Cupriavidus necator: one gene and its partner. The protein of the gene in region 2 interacts with the protein of the main gene of each other region in a pairwise test. Links are inferred from orthologs where the notes say so. Each region holds a gene or a part of one and is shown on either strand. Other genes may lie near its edges.

Region 1 (4,474 bases), 1.5 Mb from region 2 along the record:
CTCGATACCTGGGTGGGCCTGCTGACGGTGGTGGCCGTGGGGCTGGTGGCGGTGCGTGCGCCCGGCATGATCGGGCGCCTGCCGGTGCTGATCGGCGGCCTGGCCGGCTACCTCGCCTACTACCTGGGCACCAATGTGATGGGGCTGGGCAAGCCGATCGACTTCTCCAGCGTGGCAGCGGCCAGCTGGTTCGGGCTGCCGGCGTTCACGGCGCCGACCTTCGAGCTCAGCGCCATGCTGCTGATCGCCCCGGTGGCGATTGTGCTGGTGGCGGAGAACCTGGGTCATATCAAGGCCATCGGCGTGATGACCGGGCGCAACCTGGACCCGTATATCGGCCGTGCCTTCATCGGCGACGGCATCGCGACCATGCTGTCGGCCAGCGGCGGCGGCACCGGCGTGACCACTTATGCCGAGAACATGGGCGTGATGGCGGTCACCAAGATCTACTCGACGCTGATCTTCGTGGTCGCGGCCGCGGTGGCCATCCTGCTGGGCTTCTCGCCCAAGTTCGGTGCGCTGATCCTGACCATCCCGGGTCCGGTGATCGGCGGGCTGACCATCGTCGTGTTCGGCCTGATCGCGGCGACGGCGGGCCGGATCTGGGTGCAGAACAAGGTGGACTTCTCCAGCTCGCGCAACCTGATCACGGTTGGCGCCACGCTGACGGTGGCCGCCGGCGACCTGACGCTGAAACTGGGCGGCATGACGCTGGGCGGCATCGGGACTGCCACCTTCGGCTGCATCCTGCTGTACCACCTGTTGGGCGAAGGCAACCACGAAGAGGGCTGAGCCAGGGCAGGATGGGCGCAGGCGGGCGGGTGGCAGCGTAAATCCCGCCTGCCGGCGAGGGATAGGTGTCTGGATTACAATGGCCGGCGAATTGGAATCCCCCGTTTGCGACCCCCTTTCGCGACCCCTCGCTCCATGGCCTACAAGACAATTGAAGACACCATCGGCAATACGCCGCTGGTCAGACTGCAGCGCATCCCCGGTGCCGCCAACGACGCGCGCGGCAATGTGATCCTCGGCAAGCTCGAAGGCAACAACCCGGCCGGTTCGGTCAAGGACCGCCCCGCGGTGTCGATGATCGCCCGGGCCGAGGCGCGCGGGCGCATCAAGCCGGGCGACACCCTGATCGAGGCGACTTCCGGCAATACCGGCATCGCGCTGGCCATGGCGGCCGCCATCCGCGGCTACAAGATGGTGCTGATCATGCCCGAGGACCTGAGCCTCGAACGCCGCCAGAGCATGGCGGCCTACGGTGCCGAGATCATCCTGACCCCGGTCAAGGGCGGCATGGAGTACGCCCGCGACCTGGCGGATTCGATGGAGCGCGATGGCAAGGGCGTGATCCTCGACCAGTTCGCCAACCCGGACAACCCGCAGGCGCACTACGAGGGCACCGGGCCGGAGATCTGGCGCGATACCGACGGCCGCATCACCCACTTCGTTTCGGCGATGGGCACCACCGGCACCATTACCGGCGTGTCGCGCTACCTGAAGGAACAGAACCCGGAGATCCAGGTCATCGGCGCGCAGCCGGCCGAAGGCTCGCGCATCCCGGGCATCCGCAAGTGGCCCGAGGCGTATCTGCCCAAGATCTACGATGCCAGCTACATCGACCGCACCGAGCCGGTGAGCCAGGGCGATGCCGAGCACATGGCGCGGCGCATGGCGTCCGAAGAGGGCATCTTCTGCGGCATTTCGGCCGCGGGCGCGCTCTGCGTGGCGCTGCGCATTGCCGAGGAAGTGGAGAACGCCACCATCGTGTTCGTTGTGTGCGACCGCGGCGACCGCTACCTGTCGACCGGCGTGTTCCCGGCGTGACCTGAACCGGTGCCAACAAGAAAGGCCTCGCAAATGCGAGGCCTTTCTTGCTTTGGCGGGCAGCTGGCGTCAGCCCATCGCCGCCTTGACCGCCTCGCCCAGCTGGTACACCGCCAGCGCATAGAAGAAGCTGCGGTTGTAGCGCGTCAGCACGTAGAAGTTGCGCAGGCCGAGCAGGTACTCGGTCGGCTGGTCGGGGGTGGGCAAGTCCACCACCAGCACGCCAGTCTCGCCTTCGCGCGCGGGGTCGATCGGCTCGTCCACGCGCAGGCCGGCGCGGGTCAGCTGGTTGAGCGTGCGCGTGGGCCACGGCTCACCGTCGGCCGCGGCGGTGGCGATACCCAGGCTGCCGGCGTCGCCGGCAATGCGCCACACCACCGGGCGGCCCGGCTCCCAGCCGTGCAGCTGCAGGAAGCGCGCGACACTGCCGATGGCGTCGGTAGGGCTGTTGCGCAGGTCGATGCGGCCGTTGTTGTCGTAGTCGATGGCGTATTCGCGCAGGCTGGTCGGCATGAACTGCGGGATGCCGATCGCGCCCGCGAAGGAGCCCAGCACCGAGTACACGTCGGTGCGGGTGTCGCGGCACCACAGCAGGTAGTCGGCCAGCTGGTTGCGGAACAGCGTGGTGCGGGCTTCGCGGTTGGGCGTGTCCGGGTAGTCGAAGGCGAGCGTGGACAGCGAATCGAGCACGCGGAAGGTGCCCATGTCGCGGCCATAGATGGTTTCCACGCCGATGATGCCGACGATGACCGATGCCGGCACGCCGAACTCGGCTTCGGCGCGGCGCAGCGTGTCGCGGTTGTCCTGCCAGAAGCGCACGCCCGCGTTGATGCGGATCGGCTCGATAAAGCGCGAGCGGTAGGTGCGCCAGCTTTTGCGGCCGGTGGTGGCGGGCGGCATGATCAGACGCACCACGGTGGCGGAATAGACCGCCTGGCCAAACCACTCCTGCAGCATGCCACGGTCAAGGCGGTGGCGGGCCACCATCTCGTCGATAAATGCGCGGGTCTGCGGATTGTCGCGGTAGCGGCCGGGTTCGATCTCTTCCTCGCGCATGCTGACGCGGCGCTTGCCCGCGGCGAGCAGGCTGGGGGAGAGGCCGCAGAGTCCGAGTGCGGCAGCGGAAAGCGCGGCGCCCAGCAGGGGGCGTCGCAGTGAGCGCTGGGTGTCGGTCATGATGTCCTTTGCAAGTCGCACCGAGTATAGCGGATGCCACTGCGGCAACTGCCGGCAAGTCGTCACGAGATGGCGCGCCGGCGCCGCTGGGTGGCTTGGGCTGGCGTGTGCTAACGTAGCGATTGGAGACAACATCGCGACGATAAGAGATGCCGACAGGCTATTACACGCACCCCGAGTTCCAGCGGCACGAGATGGGGCATTTCCATCCGGAGTGCCCGGAACGCCTTCAGGCGATCGAGGATCACCTGATTTCGCACGGCCTGGACGGGCTGCTGGAGCGCCGCGAAGCCCCGCCCGCCACGCGCGAGCAGCTTGAGCGCGTGCACCGGCCCGACTATGTCGATTCACTCGAACGCGCCAGCCCGGCCAGCGGCTATCACGCGATCGATCCGGATACCTCGATGAACTCGCACACGCTTGCCGCCGCCACGCTGGCCGCGGGCGCGGCGGTGGCGGCCACCGATGCGGTGATCGCCGGCGAGTTCGAAAACGCGTTCTGCTGCGTGCGCCCGCCCGGCCACCACGCCGAGCCCGACCGCGCCATGGGCTTCTGCTTCTACAACAACGTCGCCATCGCCGCGCGCCACGCGCTGCGGGCGCACGGGCTGGAGCGCGTGGCCATCATCGATTTCGACGTGCACCACGGCAATGGCACCGAAGCGGCATTCCGCGGCGACGAGCAGGTGATGATGTGCAGCATTTTCCAGCACCCGTTCTATCCGTACAGCGGCACCGAGCATCTCGCGCCCAATATGGTCAACATACCGCTGCCGGCCTATACCAACGGCATGGCCGTGCGCGAAGTGGTCGAGACCATCTGGCTGCCGCGGCTCAATGAGTTCCGCCCGCAGATGCTGTTTATCTCCGCCGGCTTTGACGCGCACCGCGAGGACGACCTGGGCCAGATGGGCCTGGTGGAGCAGGACTACGCCTGGATCACCGGCCAGCTGGTGGACGTTGCGCGCGCCCATGCGCAGGGCCGCATCGTCAGCTGCCTGGAGGGGGGCTACAACCTGAGCGCGCTGGGCCGCAGCGTGCTGGCGCACCTGAAGGTGCTGCTGGAACGATAGGAGAGCATGGCCATGGCCGAGACCGATGCGCGCGTGGACGCGCCGCTGCTGACCGAATCGCGCGACACCGCGGGCGTGGTGCGGCTGACCATGAATCGGCCGCAGGCGTTCAATGCACTGTCAGAAGGGCTGCTCGACGCGCTGACCGAAGCCCTCGGCCGGCTGGCGTCGGACCATACCGTGCGCGTGGTGGTGCTGGCCGGCGCCGGCAAGGCCTTCTGCGCCGGGCACGACCTGCGCGAGATGCGGGCCTCGCCGTCGCACGACTACTACCGGCGCCTGTTCGACCGCTGCACGCGCATGATGATGGCGATCCAGAAGATGCCGCAGCCGGTGCTTGCGCGCGTGCAGGGCATCGCCACGGCGGCGGGCTGCCAGCTGGTGGCCATGTGCGA
Region 2 (4,726 bases):
TGGTCGGCGCCGTGCTCAACGGCACCGCCACCGAGCACTCCGATATCTATCTGCAGTGCTTCTGCGACAGCGCCAAGGACGCGGCACTGTACCTGATCAACGCCGGCGTGGACTTCGAGACCAGCGAGAGCCGGCATTTCGGCGGCCGCGGCGAGGTCGAGACCCTCAGCTTCCTGTGGAAGGGCCAGTGGCCCGACCGCCGCGAGGCGCGGCTCCTCGCCGGCGAGGTGCGCGCGGAACTGGGTGCCCCAGTCGGCATTCATATTGCACTGTATGATGCCGTCGACGAACGCGGCGCCGTGCGTGCCGACGCCTCGGGGCGCCCGGCCCGCGCCGACCTGCAGGCGGTACGGGCGCTGGTGGACGCGCCCGGCGATGCCGACCCGGCCTGACGGCCCGCCCCACTTCACTGGTCCAAGCCATCCCATGACTGAAACCGTTTCCTCGCCCGCCCGCCGCTCCCGCCTCTGGCTGTGGATCGCCGTGGCCGTGGTTGCCTGCGCCGCTGGCGCACTGGCCGGCCATTTCGTGTTCTCGCCCAAGCCCGCCAGCGACCAGGCGGTGGAAACCTTCTTCCAGACACGCCTGCCCGACGCCGCCGGCGCCGACCTGGACCTGGGCAAGCTGCGCGGCAAGACCGTGGTGATCAACTTCTGGGCGCCCTGGTGCGGGCCGTGTGTCGAGGAAATGCCGGAGCTGACCGCGCTGCATGAGGAATACAAGGACCGCCAGGTGGAGTTTGTCGGCATCGGCATCGATTCAGCCGCCAATATCCAGCAGTTCACCACCAAGGTCCCGGTGGCCTACCCGCTCGCCGTGGCCGGTTTTGCCGGCACCGAGCTGTCGCGCAACTTCGGCAACAGCGCCGGCGGCCTGCCCTACACGGTGGTGATCAACCCGGACGGATCGGTCAAGTACCGCAAGATGGGACGGGTGACGGCCGAGGAACTGCGGGCAGTGCTGCCACGAGCCTGAGCTATTCTTCCGCCAAATTCGCTGAATTTCGTTTTTCTTCAGCGATTTGTTTCCCGGGGGCGCCAAAACTGCCGGAAAGTGCTTAAAGGGCCGCCAAAGCGCCGCGCAAGGTCGCCAAGCCTTGTATCGCGCGCTAGACAAATCCCTCTAAGCTACGGTAATCTCCGCGCAATTTCGTTGATCTGGTCGAGCCGCCGTGACTGCAACCCGCTCTATCCGTCGCTCAGCCCGCTACCGCAAGGTGCTGGTCCTGCATGGGCCGAACCTGAACCTGCTGGGCACGCGCGAGCCGGAAACCTACGGGCACACGACGCTTGCCGACATCGACGCGGCCCTGGCCGAACGCGCGGCAAAAGCCGGCGTTTCGCTGGATACGTTCCAGTCCAACCATGAGGGGGCACTGGTCGACCGCATCCACGCCGCACGCGCGGAAGGGGTCGAGTTCATCATCATCAACCCGGCTGCCTACACGCATACCAGCGTGGCACTGCGCGATGCCCTCGCCGGCGTGGCGATCCCGTTCGTCGAGGTGCACCTGTCCAACGTGCACCGGCGCGAAAGCTTTCGCCACCACTCCTATTTCTCCGACGTGGCGGTCGGAGTGATCTGCGGGCTTGGCTGGCAGGGTTACCTGCTGGCGCTGGACTATGTGCTGGGCCAGGAGCAGCCGCCACCCGAGAGTTCGGGGAGCTGAACTCCCAAGATTTTTTCAACAACCTGCGCGCGCCGCCCGGCGGCCTGCGCCCGTTGGCGTGCCTCGGCACGGCGGGCGCGGATTTCCGGTGGCCGGCAACACGATTCTTCCGCCGCGGCCCGTCCCGGGCAGCGCGGCCGGATAACCCGATTCAGGAGGATAAAAAGATGGACCTGCGCAAGCTGAAGACGCTTATCGACCTGGTGGCCGAATCCGGCATCTCCGAGCTGGAAGTCACCGAAGGCGACGGCAAGGTACGCATCGTCAAGCAACCGCCGCAAATCGTCGCCGCGCCGATGGCCATGCCGCAGATGCAGGCGCTGCCGCCCGCCGCGGCCGCCGCACCGGCCGCCGGTGCCGTGGCTCCGGCTGCAGAGCCCGCCGCCGCCCAGCTGCCCGCCGGCCACGTGGTGACCTCGCCGATGGTGGGCACGTTCTACCGCGCGCCGTCGCCGGGTGCCGCGCCGTTCGTCAACGTCGGCGACTCGGTCAAGGAAGGCCAGACCGTCTGCATCATCGAAGCCATGAAGCTGCTCAACGAAATCGAGTGCGACAAGGCCGGCGTCATCAAGGAAATCCTGGTCGAGAACGGCCAGGCCGTCGAATACGGCCAGCCGCTGTTCGTGATCGGCTGATCCTGACCGGCATGCCACGCCGCACGCTGCCACCGGCCACGCAAGTGGCCCCCGCAGCAGCGCCCGCGCGGCATGCAATGGCGTTGTTTGGCGCCAGGGACGTTGTGGGCTTCGCGGCCCGTTCCGTGCAGTTCCATGCAGTTCCGCGCAGTATGGCGGCCGCGGCGGCGACAGCCCCCGGGCCGCGCGCCCGGCGTGCCATTGCGGCGCGCAGCGGGACCGCTACTGTTCTCGCAGAGAGAGACCATGTTTGAAAAAATTCTGATCGCGAACCGCGGCGAAATCGCTCTTCGCATCCAGCGCGCCTGCCGCGAACTGGGCATCAAGACAGTCGTGGTGTACTCCGAGGCCGACAAAGAGGCCAAGTATGTACGCCTGGCAGACGAAGCCGTCTGCATCGGCCCGGCCCCGTCGCCGCTGTCGTACCTGAACATGCCGGCCATCATCTCGGCCGCCGAAGTGACCGACGCGCAGGCCATCCACCCCGGCTACGGCTTCCTGTCCGAGAACGCCGATTTTGCCGAGCGCGTGGAGAAATCCGGCTTTGTCTTTATCGGCCCGACCGCCGACAGCATCCGCCTGATGGGCGACAAGGTGTCGGCCAAGCAAGCCATGATCAAGGCCGGCGTGCCGTGCGTGCCCGGCTCGGACGGCGCCCTGCCCGACGACCCCAAGGAAATCCTGGCCACCGCGCGCCGCGTGGGCTACCCGGTGATCATCAAGGCCGCCGGCGGCGGCGGTGGCCGCGGCATGCGCGTGGTGCACACGGAAGCCGCGCTGATCAACGCCGTCAACATGACGCGTGAAGAAGCCGGCCGCGCCTTCGGCAATCCCGAGGTCTACATGGAGAAGTTCCTTGAGAACCCGCGCCATGTGGAAATCCAGATCCTCGCCGACCAGCACCGCCAGGCGATCTGGCTGGGCGAGCGCGACTGCTCGATGCAGCGCCGCCACCAGAAGGTGATCGAGGAAGCTCCCGCACCGCACATTCCGCGCCGCCTGATCGAGCGCATCGGCGACCGCTGCGCCGAGGCCTGCAAGAAGATGGGCTACCGCGGCGCCGGCACGTTCGAGTTCCTGTACGAGAACAACGAGTTCTACTTCATCGAGATGAACACGCGCGTGCAGGTCGAGCACCCGGTCACCGAGATGATCACCGGCATCGACATCGTCCAGGAGCAGATCCGCATCGCCTTCGGCGAGAAGCTGCGCTTGCGCCAGAAGGACGTGCAGTTCCGTGGCCACGCGATCGAATGCCGCGTGAACGCCGAGGATCCGTTCAAGTTCACGCCGTCGCCGGGCCGCATCACCGCCTGGCACATGCCCGGCGGCCCGGGTGTGCGGGTCGACTCGCACGCGTATGATGGTTACTTCGTCCCGCCCAACTACGATTCGATGATCGGCAAGATCATCACTTACGGCGCCACGCGCGAGCAGGCCATTGCCCGCATGCGCATCGCGCTGTCGGAAATGGTGGTGGACGGGATCCAGACCAACGTGCCGCTGCACCGCGAGCTGATGATGGACGCCAACTTCGTTGAAGGCGGCACCAGCATCCACTATCTCGAGCATCGCCTGGCGGAGCGCGCGAAGGCCTGACGCAACGCAACGTTATCCGCAATACACAAGCAGCAAGCAAGGAAGCCCGTGGCATTTCAGGAATGTGTGATCGAAGTGGCGCAGGACCAGGCCGAAGCCTGGTCTGATGCCCTGTTCGACCTCGGCGCGCTGTCGGTCTCGGTGGAAGACGCCGATGCCGACACGCCCGACGAGCAGCCGCTCTTTGGCGAGCCCGGGCTGGAACCGAAGCAACTCGCGTGGAACCGCTCGCGCGTGGTGGCGCTGTTCGGCGACGATGCCGATCCGGCCGTGGTGGTGGCGGCAGCCGCCAACCAGCTCGGCATCGACCCGGTGCCGGCCTACCAGCTGCGCGCGGTCGAGGACCAGGACTGGGTGCGGCTGACGCAATCCCAGTTCGAGCCGATCCGCATCGGCGAGCGCATCTGGGTGGTGCCGTCGTGGCACGATGCACCCGAGCCCGATGCCGTGGTGCTGGAACTGGACCCCGGCCTGGCCTTTGGCACCGGCAGCCATCCCACCACGCGGCTGTGCATGCAGTGGCTGGAGCAGAACCTGAAGCCGGGCGAAACCGTGCTCGACTACGGCTGCGGCTCCGGCATCCTGGCCATCGTGGCACGCAAGCTGGGCGCCGGCGATACCGTCGGCATCGACATCGATCCCAACGCGGTGGAAGCGTCGCGCTACAACGCCGAGCGCAACCGCGTGGAAGCCTCGTTCGCGCTGCCCGAATCGGTGTCCGAGGCCAGCTATGACCTGGTGGTCGCCAACATCCTGTCCAATCCGCTCAAGCTGATGGCCGCCATGCTGAGCGCGCGCGTGCGCGCCGGCGGACGGCTGGTGC

Evidence for each region. Proteins that work in one complex are often made in the same cells at the same time.
Region 1: the proteins of accC (region 2) and cysM interact in binary tests that used the Escherichia coli proteins (3 or more experiments, as listed by UniProt). The link is inferred for Cupriavidus necator from one-to-one orthologs.

The regions. Positions count from the first base shown.
Region 1 is NZ_CP066018.1:630,527-635,000, reverse strand. The notes cover bases 1-2,878. They hold cysM (cysteine synthase CysM), read left to right. Parts: upstream 1-927; coding sequence 928-1,830; downstream 1,831-2,878. Other genes in these bases: mltB (lytic murein transglycosylase B), read right to left, coding at 1,900-2,878; I6H87_RS02990 (solute carrier family 23 protein), read left to right, coding at 1-792. Outside these bases: more of mltB, read right to left, coding at 2,879-3,006; I6H87_RS02975 (histone deacetylase family protein), read left to right, coding at 3,156-4,079; I6H87_RS02970 (enoyl-CoA hydratase), read left to right, coding at 4,092-4,474. UniProt on the Escherichia coli protein: Two cysteine synthase enzymes are found. Both catalyze the same reaction. Cysteine synthase B can also use thiosulfate in place of sulfide to give cysteine thiosulfonate as a product.
Region 2 is NZ_CP066018.1:2,132,717-2,137,442, reverse strand. Bases 1,800-4,726 are described here. They hold accC (acetyl-CoA carboxylase biotin carboxylase subunit), read left to right. Parts: upstream 1,800-2,550; coding sequence 2,551-3,903; downstream 3,904-4,726. Other genes in these bases: prmA (50S ribosomal protein L11 methyltransferase), read left to right, coding at 3,952-4,726; accB (acetyl-CoA carboxylase biotin carboxyl carrier protein), read left to right, coding at 1,837-2,304. Also shown: I6H87_RS09995 (hypothetical protein), read left to right, coding at 1-392; I6H87_RS09990 (TlpA family protein disulfide reductase), read left to right, coding at 427-975; aroQ (type II 3-dehydroquinate dehydratase), read left to right, coding at 1,172-1,669. UniProt on the Escherichia coli protein: This protein is a component of the acetyl coenzyme A carboxylase complex; first, biotin carboxylase catalyzes the carboxylation of the carrier protein and then the transcarboxylase transfers the carboxyl group to form malonyl-CoA.